Regions from separate parts of the Paenibacillus sp. J22P15 genome, predicted to be linked through region 1. Evidence: riboswitches for the same ligand, from Rfam matches in the RefSeq annotation. Region 1 holds a riboswitch; the other holds the start of a gene.
The links. A riboswitch is a leader RNA that binds a small molecule or an ion and turns the genes downstream of it on or off. The one in region 1 is predicted to bind preQ1.
Positions count from the first base shown of each region.

Region 2: it holds a riboswitch for preQ1, as region 1 does, so the genes downstream of both, AC0YN6_RS12475 (queuosine precursor transporter) here and queC (7-cyano-7-deazaguanine synthase QueC) in region 1, are expected to answer to the same signal.

Region 1 is NZ_JBWDNT010000004.1:126,569-136,136, reverse strand. It holds gene queE (7-carboxy-7-deazaguanine synthase QueE) at 1-224, opposite strand, end outside; gene queD (6-carboxytetrahydropterin synthase QueD) at 227-664, opposite strand; gene queC (7-cyano-7-deazaguanine synthase QueC) at 664-1,317, opposite strand; PreQ1 riboswitch class I at 1,465-1,508, opposite strand; gene AC0YN6_RS11615 (hypothetical protein) at 1,634-2,155, opposite strand; gene AC0YN6_RS11610 (DJ-1/PfpI family protein) at 2,309-2,890, shown strand; gene AC0YN6_RS11605 (HAD family hydrolase) at 2,945-3,607, shown strand; gene AC0YN6_RS11600 (J domain-containing protein) at 3,797-4,699, shown strand; gene AC0YN6_RS11595 (FadR/GntR family transcriptional regulator) at 5,153-5,848, opposite strand; gene AC0YN6_RS11590 (LutC/YkgG family protein) at 5,986-6,711, opposite strand; gene AC0YN6_RS11585 (LutB/LldF family L-lactate oxidation iron-sulfur protein) at 6,704-8,233, opposite strand; gene AC0YN6_RS11580 ((Fe-S)-binding protein) at 8,236-8,958, opposite strand.
Region 2 is NZ_JBWDNT010000004.1:298,788-308,355, reverse strand. It holds gene AC0YN6_RS12485 (helix-turn-helix domain-containing protein) at 362-1,255, shown strand; gene helD (RNA polymerase recycling motor HelD) at 1,258-3,585, opposite strand; PreQ1 riboswitch class I at 3,773-3,817, shown strand; gene AC0YN6_RS12475 (queuosine precursor transporter) at 3,827-4,552, shown strand; gene AC0YN6_RS12470 (alpha/beta hydrolase) at 4,648-6,966, opposite strand; gene AC0YN6_RS12465 (ABC transporter ATP-binding protein) at 6,957-7,745, opposite strand; gene AC0YN6_RS12460 (GTP pyrophosphokinase) at 7,905-8,534, shown strand; gene AC0YN6_RS12455 (DUF4190 domain-containing protein) at 8,706-9,122, opposite strand; gene AC0YN6_RS12450 (DUF1540 domain-containing protein) at 9,129-9,341, opposite strand; gene AC0YN6_RS12445 (YpuI family protein) at 9,396-9,568, opposite strand, start outside.

The DNA of each region.
Region 1 (9,568 bases):
TTTCCGCCGATTCCTTTAAGTTCATCTATAATTTCATTTGCCGTCAGCATTCGTATCTCTTCTTTGCCGCTGCCATCCCAAGTAAATGCCGAATCACACCAAGAGCAGCTATAATCGCAGCCCGCAGTACGAACGAACATCGTTTTGCGGCCAATGACCATGCCTTCTCCCTGAACGGTCGGTCCAAACACTTCCATAACAGGAATTCGTTTGTTATCTGGCATTGTTAGACCTCCATCCGCTTCGGACGATAGATACAGTAGCTCGTCGGCGTTTCTCGGAGATATACTTGAACACACTGAGGCCGATTTACAGTGCCATCTAAATAGCGTTGCACGATGTCGGCAATTGTTCGTGCCACCACTTCAGTCGTAGGAAAACGGTCGGGCAATACATTACTGAAGCTTTCTTCGTCATCATTAAGTAAAGAATGATCGAAACGATCATGAATCAACCGTTTAATTATCGCGAAATTGACAAGAAAGCCTGATTCATCAAGCTCATCTCCCACAACCGTCACATTGGCATAGTACGTATGACCATGAATCTCTCGACATTTACCAGCTTCCTCAGCGGGAACAAAGTGTGCCGCCGCAAAATGAAAATCTTTGTTGAGTTCATAACAATAGCTATGCTGCACTACTGGATAAATCTGCTGCATCATCATTGCTTCACCTTGAGCAGATAATCATCCAGCCCATTCCTACGAAGCTGACAAGCCGGACACTCTCCGCAGCCATCCGCCATTATGCCGTTATAGCAAGTTAACGTCCGTGTACGTACAAATTCGAATGCACCAAGCTCCGCTGCAAGCTCCCATGTTTCAGCTTTATTCAGCCACATCAGAGGTGTATCGATTACAAACGGGTAATCCATCGATAAGTTCAACGTCACATTCAACGACTTCACGAAGATATCCCGGCAATCGGGGTACCCGCTAAAGTCCGTTTCGCATACGCCTGTTACGATATGTTTCGCGCCAAGCTGCTTTGCCAGCACCGCTGCAAAAGTTAGAAATAAAAGATTACGTCCATCGACGAAGGTGGTTGGAAGCTCCCCTTCTTTTTGCTCGATCGCGATCTCTTCTCTTGTGAGCGCATTAGGAGCTAATTGATTAAGTAGAGACATATCCAGTATGTGATGCTTAATCTTTAGTTCCTTGGCAATATCCGCTGCACATTCGAGCTCAAGCTTATGCCTCTGCCCATAGTTGAAAGTAACGGCCTCTACTTCCGAGAATCGCTCCATTGCCCAAAATAAACATGTCGTGCTGTCCTGACCGCCGCTGAACACAACGACTGCTTTTTCCTTTTTCATGCTGCATCTCCCTCTCTTAGTTGAGAAGATCGAGATCGCTTGTCATCCTTCATATGTAGATAAAAAACCAAAGAAACGGCGCGAAGCGTTGTGGAACCCGCTTCGCGCCGAACGCGAAAACGACGATGTCACCTGATGGGACAATCGTTTCGCATAGTTTTTTATAGAGGGAGTTCGCGAACCTCTCCCGATAGCTAATATTGTCTTTAGACAATAGCATCGGAGTTTCTTCTTCAGTTGTTCATTCTCAAAACTATAGCACAGCTTCATCATTAAAGAAACATACAGTAATTAACTGCGACGTGACAGGCAATGCCTACGCGCCAACGTCCTTCAGCTTCGTTAATGTCCTTAGAACATGATCGATTAGATCCGGGATGTCCTCCATTTGCTCTTCGCTAATCTTACGACTAAAGCTCAGCTCAATAACATTCCAATAAACAGGTGCTTCGGAACCGTATAGATAACTAATGGTTTGTGTAGGCTCAATATCCGGCTCCCAAATATGCTGCATCACTTGTTTAATTTCATCGCATTGCTTCGCAACATTAATCATCTGCATGAAAAAACGTATACGCAGCGTACATGCCGGTGTCTCACCCGTCAGCTCCAATATTTCAGCTGCCAAATCCTTCAGGGACGCAGTAAGCTGAATTTCTGCAGACACCTCTCCGTACTCAGCCAGCTTAAATTGAAGCGTGAATTCGCGCGACATAACCGCAAGCTCCAAACGATCTATCCGATTAATGATATCTATCTTTCGATCCAGCGTATCCAAATCATACAGCTGATTCTCGAAGGCTACTTTCAAGTTTTCATAAACAGTTGGATCAAACATCGATTTCCCTCACTTTTGAATACATTCTCGTCTTCGTTATTGTAGTCGATAAGAGCAATAGAATCGAGCCTTCTTAGCTTTTTTCGTGTTTTGAACTATACCAGCGGAAGGTTTTGTAATATTATTGCAATAAAGAAACGGGGTGCAGCAAGGATGAAAATTGCCTTTATTTTATTTAACGGAGTAACTTTCTTGGATTTCGTAGGCTTCTACGATGTGATCACTCGCTTTAAGTATTTTGAAGCAACGAAACAATTCACCTGGGATATCTGCGCACTGCAGGAAGAAATTACGGATGAGCTTGGCATGACAATTAAAGTCAATCAAATCAAACCAGATCTAGCGCAGTATGATCTTATCTTCATACCTGGAGGGCTTGGAACAAGAGCACTGAGATATGATGAGTCATTTACAGCATGGATGAAGGAAGCAGCACAGGCACAATACCTCATCTCCGTTTGCACAGGCTCATTACTGCTTGGTGCAGCTGGCTATTTGACAAATAAAAAAGCGACCACGCATCCTTACGCCTATGATCTATTGAAACCTTACTGCAATGAAGTTATTCACTCCCGTATTGTGCGAGACGGCAATGTCATTACGGCTGGAGGCGTCGCCACTTCTATTGATTTAGGCCTTTATGTCATTGGGCTTTTCTTATCGGAGCATGATGTAAAAAACATAAAAAAACAAATGGATTATCCCTACGAAATGGAAGACCTAGCGACTTATTAATCGTCTACGAGTGATGCATTATCGGTTATCGATAAAATAGACGGAGGTGAAACGTTGAGTACAATTGATACAGTTATCTTTGACCTCGACCAAACATTGCTTGATAAAGAGCAATCTTTGATCAACTTTGCAAAATATCAGTACAAACAATTTTCTTTACATCGTTTCATTGCCGACAAGAGTATTTTCATTGCGAAGTTCACACAATTAAATAACATTGTCATGCCCAAAGAGGAAGTTTATAACGAGTTGATCGAAATCTTCAGTCTGGAGAAAACATTATTTAATACACTATTGGATGATTTAAATAGTAATTTCCATTTATACAGTATCGGATTTTCGGGCTTGAATGAAATGCTTCACACTTTAAAGGCAAGTGGTTATAAATTAGGTATGATTACGAATGGCAGAGAGTTTTATCAAAGAAACAAAATTATTTCACTTGGCATAATGGAGTTTTTTGATGATATTGTCATTTCAGGAGCAGTCAATTTGAGAAAACCGGATCATGCTATTTTTCAACTTTCACTTTCTAATTTGAATTCTTCATCTGAACGGTCCGTTTTCATTGGTGATAATCTGAAGGCTGATATCATTCCTTCTAATGAAGTCGGGATGCGAACGATACTAAAAAGCAATGACTATACTCATAACTATCAAGGTGCTATTTGTAATGATTTATTTGAGATCCCTACATTAATCAAAGGTTTTTTCTAAAAAAAGCGAGAGGACAGCCGTTAAGCTGTCCTCTCGCGTTTCTTTTTAAGGGGATACCTGAGCATTGCCGATTCCAAATTTGAATGAAATCAAATGAGTATTTTCGCCAAAATTTGCGTTAAGCGTGGAATTCCGTATACTAATAGATAGGAATCATATAGGAGCTACTTACTAATTGAGGTGACACAAGTGGACGAATTAAAAAAGGCCTATGAGACAATGGGGCTGCCAGAACTTGCGGCCAAAGAAGAAGTGGAAAAGCGTTATACGATACTTATGCGCCAATCCCGTTCTAGAACACAGCACCAGAAGGACGATGCAGGGGATTCTGATGATTCTTTTGCAAGCGTTACACAAGCGTATCGGCTAATTCTCGATTATGAGGATCGTAAGTTAACGGATGCGTTCAACGAACAAGAATACGGAAAATTCAAGAAAATGGCTGGACAAGCTCAGAAAATGGATCATTTCTGGCGCTATTACAAACTTCACACGCTTGGGGCAATTGCAGCAGTAGCACTTATTATTTATGGCGTGATCAGCTTTATGAACTACCGCGAAGAGCAAGAGCGACTTGCTAATCTGCCGCCTGTCGATTTGAGCATCTCATTCATGGGTAATTACATGTTGAAGGATGATGCGCCTGAGAAGGAAGCAATTGAAACCGCTCTTTTGACAGCGTTTCCCGAATGGCAAAGGTTTGTTTCAACATTAACTTTAGTACCTAAGGACCAACAATCCCAATATGCCTATTTGCAGAAAGCAGTGCTCGTCTTAGCAACTGAGCACCCGGATGTATATATTATGGATGAAAGCATTTTTCAGTGGGTCGGAATTCAGGGGGTACTTATGCCGCTGGACGATCTCGTTAACGGTGAGTTAAAGCCGCTGATGAAGGACGAACTTGCTATGAAGCTGAAGACTGATGAAGATACGGAGGAGCATGTGTACGGTATTGACCTAAGCGCCTCTGCCCTAAGTTCTCAGCTTCCGCTATACAAAGAAAACATGGTTATCGGCATTCGCCCGGATAGCAAAAACCCAGAAAAAGCAAAAGAGTTCATTAAAAAATATTTAGCGACTATTGAGTAGCTAGAAAAGAAAATAACCCGATTCCAACAGCCATGATGATGGTTTGTGCGGAGATCGGGTTTTTTTTGATCTAGACGCAGCTGTTATATGATATGAAGCTTGTGTTCGTGCATCCTAGGCTATCTCACTATTGCTACACTGCAGTTTGTGCAATAGAAACCTCCCAGCAGCTTTCTATCTATCTCCACACTGCAGTTTGTGCAATAGAATAGCTTATTCGCACATACATGAACACTTTTCGGGCTAATTCTACTGCATTTCTGCATTGTAGCTTAGCAATCAAGCACTCATGTTAGGTTTCTATTGTACTTTCTGCAATAGGTAATTATTTTTCTTATACATTATTTGAGATATAAGTCCCTCAGCCATCTCTTCCCCACCGTTGCTTAGATAAAAAAAAGCCAGCCGAATAATTTCAGCTGACCATTTATCATGTCGAGATCCAACTATTCTCTATGCGTTTGATTCATTATGCTCATTCTCACCCAAATGCTTCCGCACTATGCTCTCAATATGCTTCAAATGCTGCTTCATCCGTTCCGCTGCAAGCTCTGCATCCTTCTTTTCAATCGCTTCAACGATATCGTAATGCTCATTATAGAGCCGCTCCGCTACCGATGTGCTAGCATACAGCTCAACCCGTCTAATATCGTGAATCGCCGTTTCGATATGATTCATAATCGATTCAAACAGGCGCACCATAATCGAGTTATGTGTCGCCTTCGCAAGCGTCAAATGAAATTGAAGGTCCAACCTTTCCCCCTCGGTCTCATCGCCCGCTACTCGCTGCATCTCTTCAATTAAATGATTTAACAGTCTAAGATCCTCATCCGTACGTTTCACAGCTGCAATGGCGGCGCCCGAAACCTCAAGTGATTCACGAGCTTCCAACAATTCCAGTACCGTTTCGCGGTTCATACGGAGCGATGCGAGCTCAGGAAGCTCCATATCGAGCGGTGCGCTGCTGATAACGCGACAGCCTCCACCTTGCCGAATGTCGATCAGCCCCATCGCTTTCAGTGCGCTAAGCGCTTCACGGGTTGTAGAGCGTCCAACACCAAATTGCTCAGACATTTGCTTCGTAGAGGGCAGCTTATCTCCGACCTTCAGCTTGCCGTCTACAATAAGACGCTTAACTTGTTCAGTTATTTCCTCGTAATGATTTCTCTTCGACAGCTTCTCTACTTCTAATAGCGGAATAATGTCTCACCTCCCATGCGTGAACGGTATACGATATCTTTTAACGAAGCGGTGTCGTTTCTAGTCCAGACCGCGTACGTTCACAGCTAACCAACTAACAACGCATATACAATACCAGGTCCATGCACACCAATGGTCAAGTCATTCTCAATATCGGACGAGCGGCTTGGACCAGTAATAAAATGAATACCAGCTGGCAGTTGTTCGCGCCCAGCTTCATCAAACGTCACGAGCACTTCGCCAAGTCTCGTCTTCAGACGTTCAATCGGGACAATAATGATAAGCACAGTCGGCAGCAGGCTGACGGACCGTCCTTTGTTCGGAGCTGATAATACCGTGACTGAGCCTGTATAAGCAACCGCATGATCCGCAATCACGATGCCAAAATCAGCTTCAGCCGCACGTGCACGCCAATGCTGCTCAGCATCCGTATTCCAAACCGAAACCTGCGAATTTGTCAGCGAGCCTTCAAGGTCGAGCTCATCAAGCTCCGGTTGATTTTGACGAATGATATATTTTGCACTCATTTCCTCAGCCTTCTGCACGATAAAGGTTTTCGCTTCATCCATCGATTGAAGACGGGCTACGTGACCGCCAACCGAGAGGAAATTGTCCGTAAACTGATTAATTCGTTCCTCTTCCGTCCATTCAAATTCCTTCCAGAAATCAGGAGCCCCGCGAAACGGATGCTGCGGCTTCTGCACCATTCTTGGATGTCTGAGCTTGGCAGCAATATCGTTCATAAAATGCTCCTGTTTCGCCCGTGATTCCACTTCAAGCTTCTCCAGCCACTGTTTATGCGTATCAGCCATGACCATGCCCTCCTTTACCCTGCTTCTCTTCAAGCTCACGATTTCGCACAAGCTCCTCCATCCGATTTTGCATCGACGGCTCCATCTGCTTTAAGCCCTGCTTCAGCTCTTGATCAAGCGTATCCCAACGTTCGCGGAACGACTCCTTCGGCAAGCTAGGCGTAACACGGTAAGTGTTCCAGCCTTTCAGCGGACCAAGCTTCGTCTTAATAACTCCACTGCGTACAACGAGCTTCTGACCAAGCTTGCCCAACCGTAGAACGCCGCCAAGGCGGGAGGAATTTCCCATGACGGTCGCAAAGCCCTGCATGCCGATGGACTCTATTTTGCTGCCATTTCCACTCTCTACTTTACGCCTGCGCAAATATACGAGCATATCGTGAAGCGGTATTTTGACCGGACAAGCCTCATAGCAAGCGCCGCATAAGCTGGAAGCATTTGCGATATCATCCCATTCAGCGATGTTTTTGTTCAAGGACGGTGTAAGTACGGCCCCGATTGGACCGCTATACGTACTGCCGTAGGCATGACCGCCAATGTGGCGATAAACAGGACAAGCATTTAGACAAGCGCCGCAGCGAATACAATTGAGCAGCTCTTGGAACTCGGGATCACCCAGCTGCAGGGAACGTCCGTTGTCGATAATAATGATATGCATTTCGTCTGGACCATCCGCATCCGCTGAGCGGCGCGGGCCGGTAATGCCATTCATATACATGGTCAGCTTTTGACCCGTTGCCGAGCGCGGCAGCAGTGTAGCCATAACTTCAAGGTCAGACCACGATGGGATAATTCGTTCCATACCCATTAGCGTAATCTGGGTTTTTGGAACTGTGCTCACCATACGGGCATTGCCCTCATTCTCAAAAAGAACCATCGACCCCGTCTCCGCAATCGCGAAGTTACAACCCGTCATGCCGATCTCTGCCTCTAGAAACTTCTCGCGCAGCTTCTTACGAACGAAGCCGGCAAGCGCCGTCGTATCCGGCGGCAGCGTATACCCTGCCTCCTTGGACAATAAATCAGCGATTTGATAACGGTTTTTGTGAATGGCTGGGATGACGATATGGGATGGCATTTCACCTGCAAGTTGAATAATATATTCGCCTAAATCGGTTTCAACTGCCTCTACCCCGATGGTTTCAAGTGCATGATTAAGATGCAGCTCCTCGGATACCATCGACTTTGATTTGACGACCGACTTCGCATTCGCATGCTCAGCAATATCAAGCGTAAGCTTAACCGCCTCCTCAGCCGTATTCGCAAAATGGATATGAACACCGTTCGCACGAGCATTGTTCACAAACAAGTTCAAATAATAATCCAAATGTGCAATGGTATGAAGACGGATTTGCCTGCCGCGCTCCCGCCATTCTTCCCAATTCCCATGCTCTTCAGTCGCTTTTTTCTTCCCATTGCGCAGCCTCTCCGTTGTGAAACGTACTGCTTTGCGCAGAAACTCGTCATTGAGGGCAAGATCTGCTCTTGCTTTTACAGTCGCTTCCGTTTTTGCTCCAGCCATACTTATTTCACCCCTTCGTATAGAAGCTCTGCCAAATGCATAACCCGAACAGGTTTATCACGATAGCGCAGATTTCCAGCAATGTTGAGTAAACAAGCCATATCGAGTCCGACTAATACTTCCGCATCCGTCTCCAGCACATGATCGACCTTCTCCGTTACCATTGCCCCAGAAATATCTGCCATTTTGACGGCAAACGTTCCGCCAAAGCCGCAGCAGTCCTCCGCGAATGGGAGCGGCACCAAATCAAGCCCTTTTACATTCTGAATAAGCGCAAGCGGCTCATCCTTGACACCAAGAATCCGGCTGCCATGACAGGAAGGATGATATGTAACCTTATGAGGAAATACCGCCCCAACATCCGTAACACCGAGCACCTGCACTAGAAACTGCGTGAACTCAAACGATTTACTCTGGAGCTTATTGGCACGTTTATGCATAATCGGATCATCTTCAAACAGCTTCGGATAATGATGAATCATTCCCGTACACGAGCCTGATGGTGAAATAACGAAGTCACTGTCTTCAAAAGCATCCAATATCGTCTTCGCCGATTCCCTCGCTTCCTTCCAGTAACCGCTATTAAAAGCCGGCTGTCCACAGCAGGTTTGTACCGTAGGAAACTCCAATGAAACGCCATACTTCGCCAGCAAGCGTACCATCGCTTCACCGACCCGAGGATATAATGCATCGCTTAAACATGTAATAAATAATGAGACCTTCATACCCGCACCCCTTTTAATTCTATTACACCTATTATATCAGGTTGTCAGACAAGTTTGAACAAAAAAATTTCAAGCTAAAGATAAAACACGCTCGTTTGGGATCTCCTGCGTTAATGACTCGAGGCGTAAGCACAATTTGGAGATTACAGGCACTCTGGAATGTTACTATTAGTTCAGTAAGATCACATATGCGCTTACAATACTCTTTCGAGAGTAACCAAACTGCCAAATGGCTCTGTAAGAACGTATAGGTTCTTACACTCGCCAATGGATGTTACTTTTCGAGCTGTAAGTTCACATATGCGCTTACAGCTCTCTTTCGAGAGTAACCAAACTGCCACTACGCTCTGTAAGAACGTATAGGTTCTTACATACGCCGATGGATGTTACTCTTCGATCCGTAAGATCACATATGCGCTTACGGCACTCTTTCGAGAGTAACCAAACTGCAATTTGGCTCTGTAAGAACGTATAGGTTCTTACACTCGCCGATGGATGTTACTTTTCGAGCTGTAAGATCACATATGCGCTTACGGCACTCTTTCGAGAGTAACCAACTTGTCAGTTGGCTATGTAAGAACACATAGGTTCTTACAAACGCTGAAGGATG
Region 2 (9,568 bases), 170 kb from region 1:
ATAAACAAATTACATTAACCACATTATACATGGTTTTGAAAAAAAACACAGTTGTTTTCATAGATTCCTACAATACCATTGCTAAGTTTAGATCATTCTAGCTGTCCTACAATAGTATCGGGAAACCGAATTAGAATAAAGTCTGCTGTAAGAGTGTTACAGCTGGTTAAGTTTCAACTAATGACATTATGCACCAAATAGGTATACATACTGCTATCAAGTTTAATTAATTAAACTCATTTTTCACTTTTTAATCATTCGCCAAAGTTTCATAATCATTGACTTGTTTGTTAAGTCCGTCTATTTTATACTTTTACTTTATTACGAGGTAATGGAATGGGCTTAAGAGGAGTGTTCCGTATTGTCGATTTATAGTCAGATTTTCCAATTAATGAATCAGCCGATGATTCTAATGAGCCAAAACGATCAAGAGGTACGCATCGTGGATACGAACCTAGCTTTTCTAAGGTTATCTGGTTATTCACTTCAAGAGCTGCAATCCAAAAAGAGCAGCTATTTGCTACATAAATATCAAATCAACATTAGGCACCCAGTTATGAAGAGCGAAGTCATTATTTATACGAAGCTAAAACGGAAAATTTCTGTACGGATTGATCTACACCCGTTGCCGAGAAGCAGTGATGAAACACACCACCACGCTTTTATCATATTCGAGGATTTAACTCCTTACAAGTGGATCGAGCAACAATCACAAATAAATAAAATATTGATTAGCGGAATTATAGACAGACATCACCATGTTTGGTTTCTAAGAGACAATCTATCTCCCTTTATGACAGAATCTTACCAACAAATGCAACACGAAACGCTGCTGCAATTCATTGCCGATACAGATCATGGGAAAATACTCAACATTATAAAAGAAGCCCATCTGCTAAAAAAAGAAAGAAGCATTACCCTTAGAACGAGCAAATTGGACGGGGTCGAGTTTGAATTGTCCGCCTCATTCACTCCTATTATCGATGGGTTTGGAGATGTATCGGAGTTTGCTTTCGTCATTTGGGATATGCGTCCTGTAGATGACAAGATAGAAGCCTCGATGAAGCTTCGAATATGGATGGCTAAACGAGATATAACCGTCGGTTACCTCTCCTCTTTAACTGGGATTTCCATTCAGACGATTTCCAAGCTGCGAAACGGAAAAATTTTGAAGCCCCAAAGACTCACAGCAGAGCTGATTGCTTCGGAGCTTCAAGTGGACGTTCATGAAATATGGTCAGAGATTAGAAGGTAAAACTAACGGACAAAGGCGGTGAGCTCCTTCGTATGGAAAAGATGGAGCTCATGCATCGCTCTCGTGCAAGCTGTATAAAATAATTTTCTTTCGCTTTCACGCCCATAATATTCATTGCTTGCATTGCTGATTACAACAGCATCAAACTCGACACCTTTGGCTAAATACGAAGGAATCACAATGATCCCTTTCTCAAACGTCACGGTTTCTTTCTCCACAAGGCGGAGTTTAGGGAAGTACGACTGCAATGAAGCATACATACGTTTGCTTTCTTCCGCCGTTTTGCAAATGACTGCAATCGAATGATATCCACTCATAACCAGCTGGTTAATTCGGTCCTGAATGCTGCTCACGAGCTGAATATCATTCTCCACTTTAGTTATGGTTGGCTCAGCACCGTCTCGATTAAAAGCCTCAATTTGATCGCCACCTTCAATCATCCGACTCGTAAATGCCACAATCGGTCTAGTTGAGCGATAGCTTCTTGTTAGTACAATCTTCTCTGTTTCTTCCTCACTGTAAAGCTCCGACAATGGCTCAAATCCATTTCCTGTCACTGCATGTGCAAATATAGATTGATTTAGATCTCCGAGCACACTCATTTTACAATTCGGAAAAATACGCTTTAAATAATGATATTGAAATGGTGAATAGTCCTGTGCTTCATCAATAAATAAATGTTTAACCAATGTGTTTGTTTGAAACCCTTCTAGCTTTTCCTTTAAATACAAATACGGTGTTGCATCCTCGTAATAAATTTCTTTATTATCTAGTTTTGCAATCGTTTGTTCGCTAATTTCTTTCCATTTATCAGGAAGATTATATTCACTTTTCTCAAATATTTCTAACCTATTCGCGTCATCCTCGAATATACGCTTATAAATGGCCGGCACATCCAAAAACATTAAACGCTTCACTCTTCTACGGAGCTTTTTGAATTTCTGCTGCACTACCATTGCTGCTAAATAATCTCTTTCTGCGTCAAAATCATTAAAGGAATTTCCCGCGAAATGTTTCTTTTTCTCGAGATCTTCAAATGCTTTCACATAGGCTTCTTGATCAAGCAGCTCAATCTCATCTTGAACCCAGTCCTGTTCGCGTTCCTCGCGGCTTAGTCTCGTCAGCTCTCTTAGCATCCATTCCGATGTAAAGCGCATACGATTGCCAATTGAGATTGAACGATCATGCGAATAAAATTGCTCTGCGATTGCTGATGCTGAAATTAAGGTGCGGCCCTTAAATGTTACCGACTTAAAGGCGAGGCCCGATTCACCTAGCTCAATTGCATAACGATCGATTAAATGCATAAATAAGAGGCTTGATTTATAAGTAATAGCAGCAATCCTAGCATCATAGCCTTGTTCCTCAACAGCTGCCAGCGTATATTCCATCTGTGAGAAAGGGTCTTCCAGCGCAAACGTTTGGCCTAGTCGGTGCTCCAAATACTGCTGATACGTCGTTTGCTGCATATTTTGCTCGCCAAGCTCAGGCAGCACCGTTGCCACATAACTGTTGAACATTGGATTAGGAGAAAACAAAACGATTTGATTGGCATTTAACCAACCGCGATAACGGTAAAGCAGATAGGCAACACGTTGGAGAGCTGCAGATGTTTTCCCGCTTCCGGCAGCGCCTTGTACGATGAGAAGTCTTGCACTTTCATTACGAATAATACGGTTTTGCTCACGCTGAATCGTAGCTACAATGCTCTTCATTTGGGCATCAGACTGCTTGCCTAGTACTTCCTGAAGCAGCTCATCACCGATTGTGACGCCTGTATCAAACATGCTGCGAATTTGGGCATCACGTATTATAAATTGACGCTTGAGCGACATATCGCCCGCGATTGACCCGCTTGGTGTTTCATATTTCACAGGTCCAGGACCATAATCGTAATAAAGACTTGATACAGGCGCGCGCCAATCGTAGATCAGGTACTCATCGCAACTTTCATCCAGCAGAGAGCCTACACCTAAATAGATCGCCTCTGATTCCGCTTGGCCTTCCTCTTGCACATCAATTCTTCCGAAATAAGGGGAATGCTCCAGCTTATAAAGTGTTTTCAGCTGTTCTTCCGCGTGCCGATGACTTCTTTCTCGCTCTGAGAGCACTTCTGCTTGCTGCTTCATGCTAGCATGCGATTCTGCTGATTCAGCCACATCCTCGAAATTAAGTGTTACATCATCCCAGAAATTACGCCGAATATCAACGATATCCTCGCGCATACCGCTAATTTGACCGCTAAATTGTTCTATGCGAGTGCGAATGATATCCGTCACTTCTTTTACACGCTGCTGCTCTTGCTCCAGCTGATCATTAGAATTAGTCACAATACCACCCCTTAGCTTATTAGTAAGGTTAACCAAGTCTTTGGCATACCATGTTTTAAAACGTATCATCCATTTTACCATCTTCTGTCGTCCAATTGATACAGCTTTGAAAAGTTATTGCCCCGCTCCATAGAAGCGTTTATAATGACAAAGGCAGAAAAACAAGTCAACATACACATCAGTCATACTATTCGCGGTTCGAAAACTCCCGCGTTAACAAAACTAGGAGGAAACATGCAATATGTTTAATTTATGGTTCGGTGCGATCTTCATGCTCGTGCATTTTTCGTTATTTCTTCTTTCCTATCGTTTTTTTGGTCGGATCGGCATTTATGCTTGGATCGGCATGGCGACAGTGCTAGCTAACATTCAAGTTGTGAAAACAATCGACATCCACGCTTTCGGCATGATCATTGCAATTACGCTCGGCAACACGATGTACGGCACAATTTATTTAGCCTCAGACCTACTTAATGAGAAGTATGGTGAGAAAGCAGCCAAAAAAGCGGTTTGGTTCGGTTTCTTTACACTTATCACTACGACCATTATTATGCAAATGGCACTTCTGTTTAATCCTTTAAACGAAGAGTTCCCGCTTCAGGTTCAAGGCGCTATGGAAACCTTATTCGGGTTAATGCCACGAATTGCTTTAGCGAGTTTATGTGCTTATTTTGTCAGCCAATTCCTAGACGTCAAAATTTATTCGACATTAAAGCGATTGTGCCCTGCTCCGAATCAGCTTTGGATTCGCAATAATGGAAGCACTGCAGTCAGTCAGCTTGTTGATACTTTTATTTTTTGCACCATTGCTTTCGCAGGTGCGCCAGGATACGACAGCAAGCTTTGGCTCTCCATTTTTCTGTCGACTTATGTCATTAAATTTATCGTATCGATTTGTTCAACACCATTCTTATACGCAGCAAGAAGCTTTACCTTTAAAGATGAAAAGGAAAGCGCAGCGAGCTAAGCTATTTCATAAGCCAAGGACGCTGCATATTCATATAAAGCTGTAAAAGCGGGATGCCTTCTGCCAGGCATCCCGCTTTCTTATTTTATCCTTACTTATGACATAAATCCGATATCATCAAGCATTACTTTACCTGGGCCATTGACGAAACGAAACGTAATTCGGCTAATCTCATCTGCTTTGATCGATAATACGTCAGAACTGAATAGCTCAAGCGGCAGCATATAGGTTTGAAATACAGGTTCAGTAGACTCCTTATATTTTTCCTCCTTTACGCGTTCCTCCAGCCACGGAATTGACATAAACGCTGTGTATGTTGGCGGAGCCACCGGCATAACCTCGTCCAGCACCAGTTCTCGGCTCTCCCCCTCAGTCGTAGTCAGTTCGATTTCAATGATTGGAAGCGGCGGCTGCTCGGGCTCCGCTACAGCATCATTTGACGATGCTGCCTTTTCTTCTTTTTCGATCAAATCACGCTCAAGATTTGCCATCGAGAATACTAGGTTGCCATCCGCTAGTGCGGCAGTTTCCTCGTTCGTTTTTGCAGTAATATCGAGTGCATACTCCGCACCAGGCTCAGACCATGCAAGCTCGATCCCTTTCGTACCTTTACTTTTCCCGTCACGGTCCTCAGCAGAAGCAATTTTCCACTCCGTCATTCCTGTAACACTGGCTTTGCCGCCGCCCTTAAGCGCATTTTTTTGCCTTCCGTCGTCATACCGAGTAATCTCATTGAACTCGGAAGATTCATAACGATTTGAATAAGCGGTATCCGGCAGCCAAGCTAATCCAGATCGATAATCTTCAAAAAGAGGCCTGTAGCCCGTTTCTCCGAGCAAGGTTGCTTGCAAGAAAGCTGATACATACACCTTGGAAATTTGACGCTGTTCGGCAGCTTTCAACAAATTTCTTCGATTTAAGAACAAACCTCCAGGTGGACGCTCATCCATTCTTCCCCAGTCTGAATTGAACTGACTATGATTGGCATCCGCAATATACAAAGCTGCCTTAAATTGATCTGATCGCTCTTCAAACTTCGTTCTGCTGTACTGGCGATCACCATAAAAATTGTTCACATCAGCATCTCTCGCACCTTGAAGCGTCAAATAATTAACATCAGTCAAGCGAGCAGATTTATCATCAACTTGCTTATCCGTTGGTGCTATTGCAACTACAGATTCGATATCAATCTCGTTTAGACTTTCCAATGATTTATCTTCTTTAAACCATCGATCTGCATCAGCTGCCATAGCAACGGCTTGTCCACCCCTGGAATGTCCGATCAAAGCGACCCGTTTGATATCTACATGTCCGCTGAAGGGATTTCCTTCTTCTTCACTGAACGTTTTAATTTGCTGCAAATGCTTAAGGAGTACCCAAGCTCGCACCTTCATATCATTATTCGGAATACCTGACCACACGGAATAGTTCAAGAAATTTTCATCCACTGAAACAGCTATTATCCCTTGACTAGCAAGCAGCTCTCCTAAATAACGATAACCCGCATCAGAGAAATCCTCCATGAGATGATTGCCATGAACGATGAGTGTAATCGGAAAAGGTCCTTGACCCTCCGGCATCCATACACGGCCATTCAAAGGCAAAGCATGCTCATCGAATCCCCAAAACCTCGTTTTCAGTGCTGACCACTTCGAAATATATGCTGAAGCATCAACCACAGATGACGTAACATCAACCTCATCTCCAAAAATCACTCTATGCTTGTCCAGGCCGCTTCCATAACTGAACGTTTGAAAATTCAATGCCCCGAGCTCTGCTGGATTCGCAGCAGTCATCGTCGTCACATGATCGGAATTAACATCCAATTGTACATCCGCTCTTTGTGACTCTACTGCGTAACCAGGCCAATCAACGACCACATATCCCACAGCTGCAGCTGAGGCTGTTCCAAGCACTAGGACTAACTTGCCCCAGCGCTTTATTTTCATTTTCGAAAGGCCGCCCATTAGGAATCCTGCAACAGCGCCTGTTACCGTGAAAGCTAGCGCTATAATAGCCGACATGAGAATGCCCAGCTCGGCAAAATATAAAATCAAGTATGTCTCTATTGTCGCGTATGTCCATACTGCTGCAAATCTTCTTGGAATCGGTATATACATCATATTAAATACGAATGATAACAATATCGCTGATATACTCATAGCGGCAATATTAAGAATCAAAAAAATAAGTATATCAATAGCTGTACCTAATCCTGTTGGCATGCCTAACGCTGCAGTCACTATAGCAAATGAAGCGAATAACGCTGTGCTCCCAGTAGCTATACGTGATACATAGTGGTCTCGTTCATTCCTCAGCACATATCGACTGCTTAACCAAGTTTTCGTTTTTTTCAATCTGCTCGATTTCGGAGGCTCTGGCTGCAGCTGCGGTTCTTGCAGCACTAATTCCATAAGTCGCCCTTAACAGATAGCCAGTTTCGCCCCTCACGCCGCTCGATATCTACTGCTACTCCAAAAAACTTACTCATCACTTCAGATGTCAGTACATCAGAGGTGTTATTAGCCGCAAATACTTCCCCGTCCTTAATTAACAATGTTTTTGTAAAGCAAGGTAAAATCTCTTCCACATGATGGGTAACATAGATAACGGTTGGAGCATTCTCCCCCGAAGCTACAGCAGCAACCATTTGCAGCAGCTGCTCGCGTGCAAATACATCGAGACCCGTACACGGCTCATCTAATATTAGCAGCTTTGGCGAAGCCATTAGCGCTCTTGCAATTAATACACGCTGCTTTTCTCCTTGTGACAACGTGTTATATGAACGGTCCATAAAGGCCGTACATCCAAGCGACCTCATTAAAGCTTCAGCTTGGCTCAAATCCTCCGAATCCGTTTGATCATATAATCCAATGGTGGCAAACTTGCCGCTAAGTACCGTTTTTATTGCAGTCTCAGATCCATACAGCTTCTGCTGCAGCGATGTGCTCACCCAGCCAATACTTTTACGAAGCTCGCGTAAATCAAATTCACCAAATTTATTGTCAAGTACCGACATGCTGCCATCGGATGGCCATATATAACCATTGATCATATTCAACAGCGTTGTTTTCCCGGAGCCGTTAAGACCAAGCAGACTCCAATGCTCACCTTTACGCACTTTCCAATTTATATGCTGCAGTATTTTATTATTGTTTTGTTCCCATGAAACGTTCTGGATGTCTATCATCATTGTTAACTCTCCCATCAGTTTACATTTGAGCTGGCTATAAAATTTGACTTGGCATATAATATCGACCATTATAATAATACAACGATTCTCACCTTGTCGAAACCGTTCAACGTACTAATTACACATATATATATTTGTTATATCAGGAGTGATTTGCATATGAAGACGAATCAATTAAAGCAATGGGCTCATTTTTTTCTAACTTATAAATTTGCGCTTGATGCCGTAGAAACGAAACTTAACATTTTAAATGAAGAATTTCAATTTATTCACGACTACAATCCAATCGAACATATGAAGACCCGAATTAAAGCGCCGGAGAGCGTCATGCAGAAGCTGCAGCGCAAAGGGCTGCCGATTACGCTTGAGGACGCAAAAGAGCATATCCGTGATATTGCCGGTGTTCGCGTCATCTGTTCCTTCTCTACAGACATTTATCAAATCGTTGATATGATTAGCAAGCAAAGTGATGTTCGTGTCGTTGAGCTGAAGGACTACGTGATTAATCCGAAGCCCAATGGCTATCAGAGTATTCATTTACTTATTGAAATACCTGTGTTTCTAACAGACCGTACAGAAAATGTTCTCGTTGAAATACAAATTCGTACGATCGCCATGGATTTCTGGGCTAGTCTCGAGCATAAGATCTATTATAAATTTAATGAACAAATTCCGCCACACATACAGCAGCAGCTCAAAGGCTCTGCCGACATGATTCATTTGCTCGATCGAGAGATGCTTGCTTTGAATGTAGAGGTGCAGAAGCATCGTGAGCAAGCACTCAAATAAACGTAATCCAGCTCGCATGAACATACTAAGATCGAAATGGATAACCATATGTACTTCTTAATGCAAAATGACCATCCAATTTCAAAGCAATTGGATGGTCATTTTTTTATTATTATGAGTGATTAATTCCAAAGAAACGTTGTTGCTGCGTATCGGACATTTTTTTGTGTGTTAGGTTATTGCGTAATAAAGAGGTACGATGATTAAATTTAATGCTAAAGCAATAGCTCCGATCGCCATAGACCAACCGCCAAGCCCGCGTGCGCCTTGTCGGTAAGCCATATAGCCAAGTACGGCTGCAGTAGCACCCATCAATACTGGCCATATGAACCAAGACGCAATTGCAAATACAAGCGCTACCCAGCCTAGCGCATAGCCGCCCGAATGGGCATCTACTCGCTCTTCACTTTCCTCATACCGGTCTTCTCTCCGCCCCGCATGTACTACAGGATTGCTGACTGCAAAATCAGCAGCCATTTCTTCATTCGCATCAATCAAGCTATCTGTCCCCACAACTGGATGGCTTGAACGTTCTGATCGATCTCGATTATCCAACAATAATTTATTATCGTCATCATATTCACCCATCGATCATCACTCCTTCGGTTTAAAGGTAAGACAGCATGTTGCTCCTGATTGCTCAGCTTGATCCTGATGAAATAGTCCAAGGTCATCTCCGGCAAACTCTTCATTTAAATTGGCGCCTGCATGTTGATCGATTTCGATGTTGATTGCACTAGCTCCACAATTGTTGCCTTCTTTCCAGAAGCTGCAGTTAGCGACACTACAAGACACGCCTTTTGGCATAAAAAAATCACCTCCACTATCAAGTTTCCCTGACCGAAGGTGATTCATTCTGCCTTATTTTTGTCCTTGCATACGACGCTGAGTCATGTAGTCATTTTCGTAATACGCCAACTCATCACGCAGCTCCTCGAATACTTTAGAAACGTTAAGTACGATACCGCGCGAATCACGATTCGGTTTAAAACGGAAACGAATCGCATCCTGACCTGTATATGCGTAACGGCCAT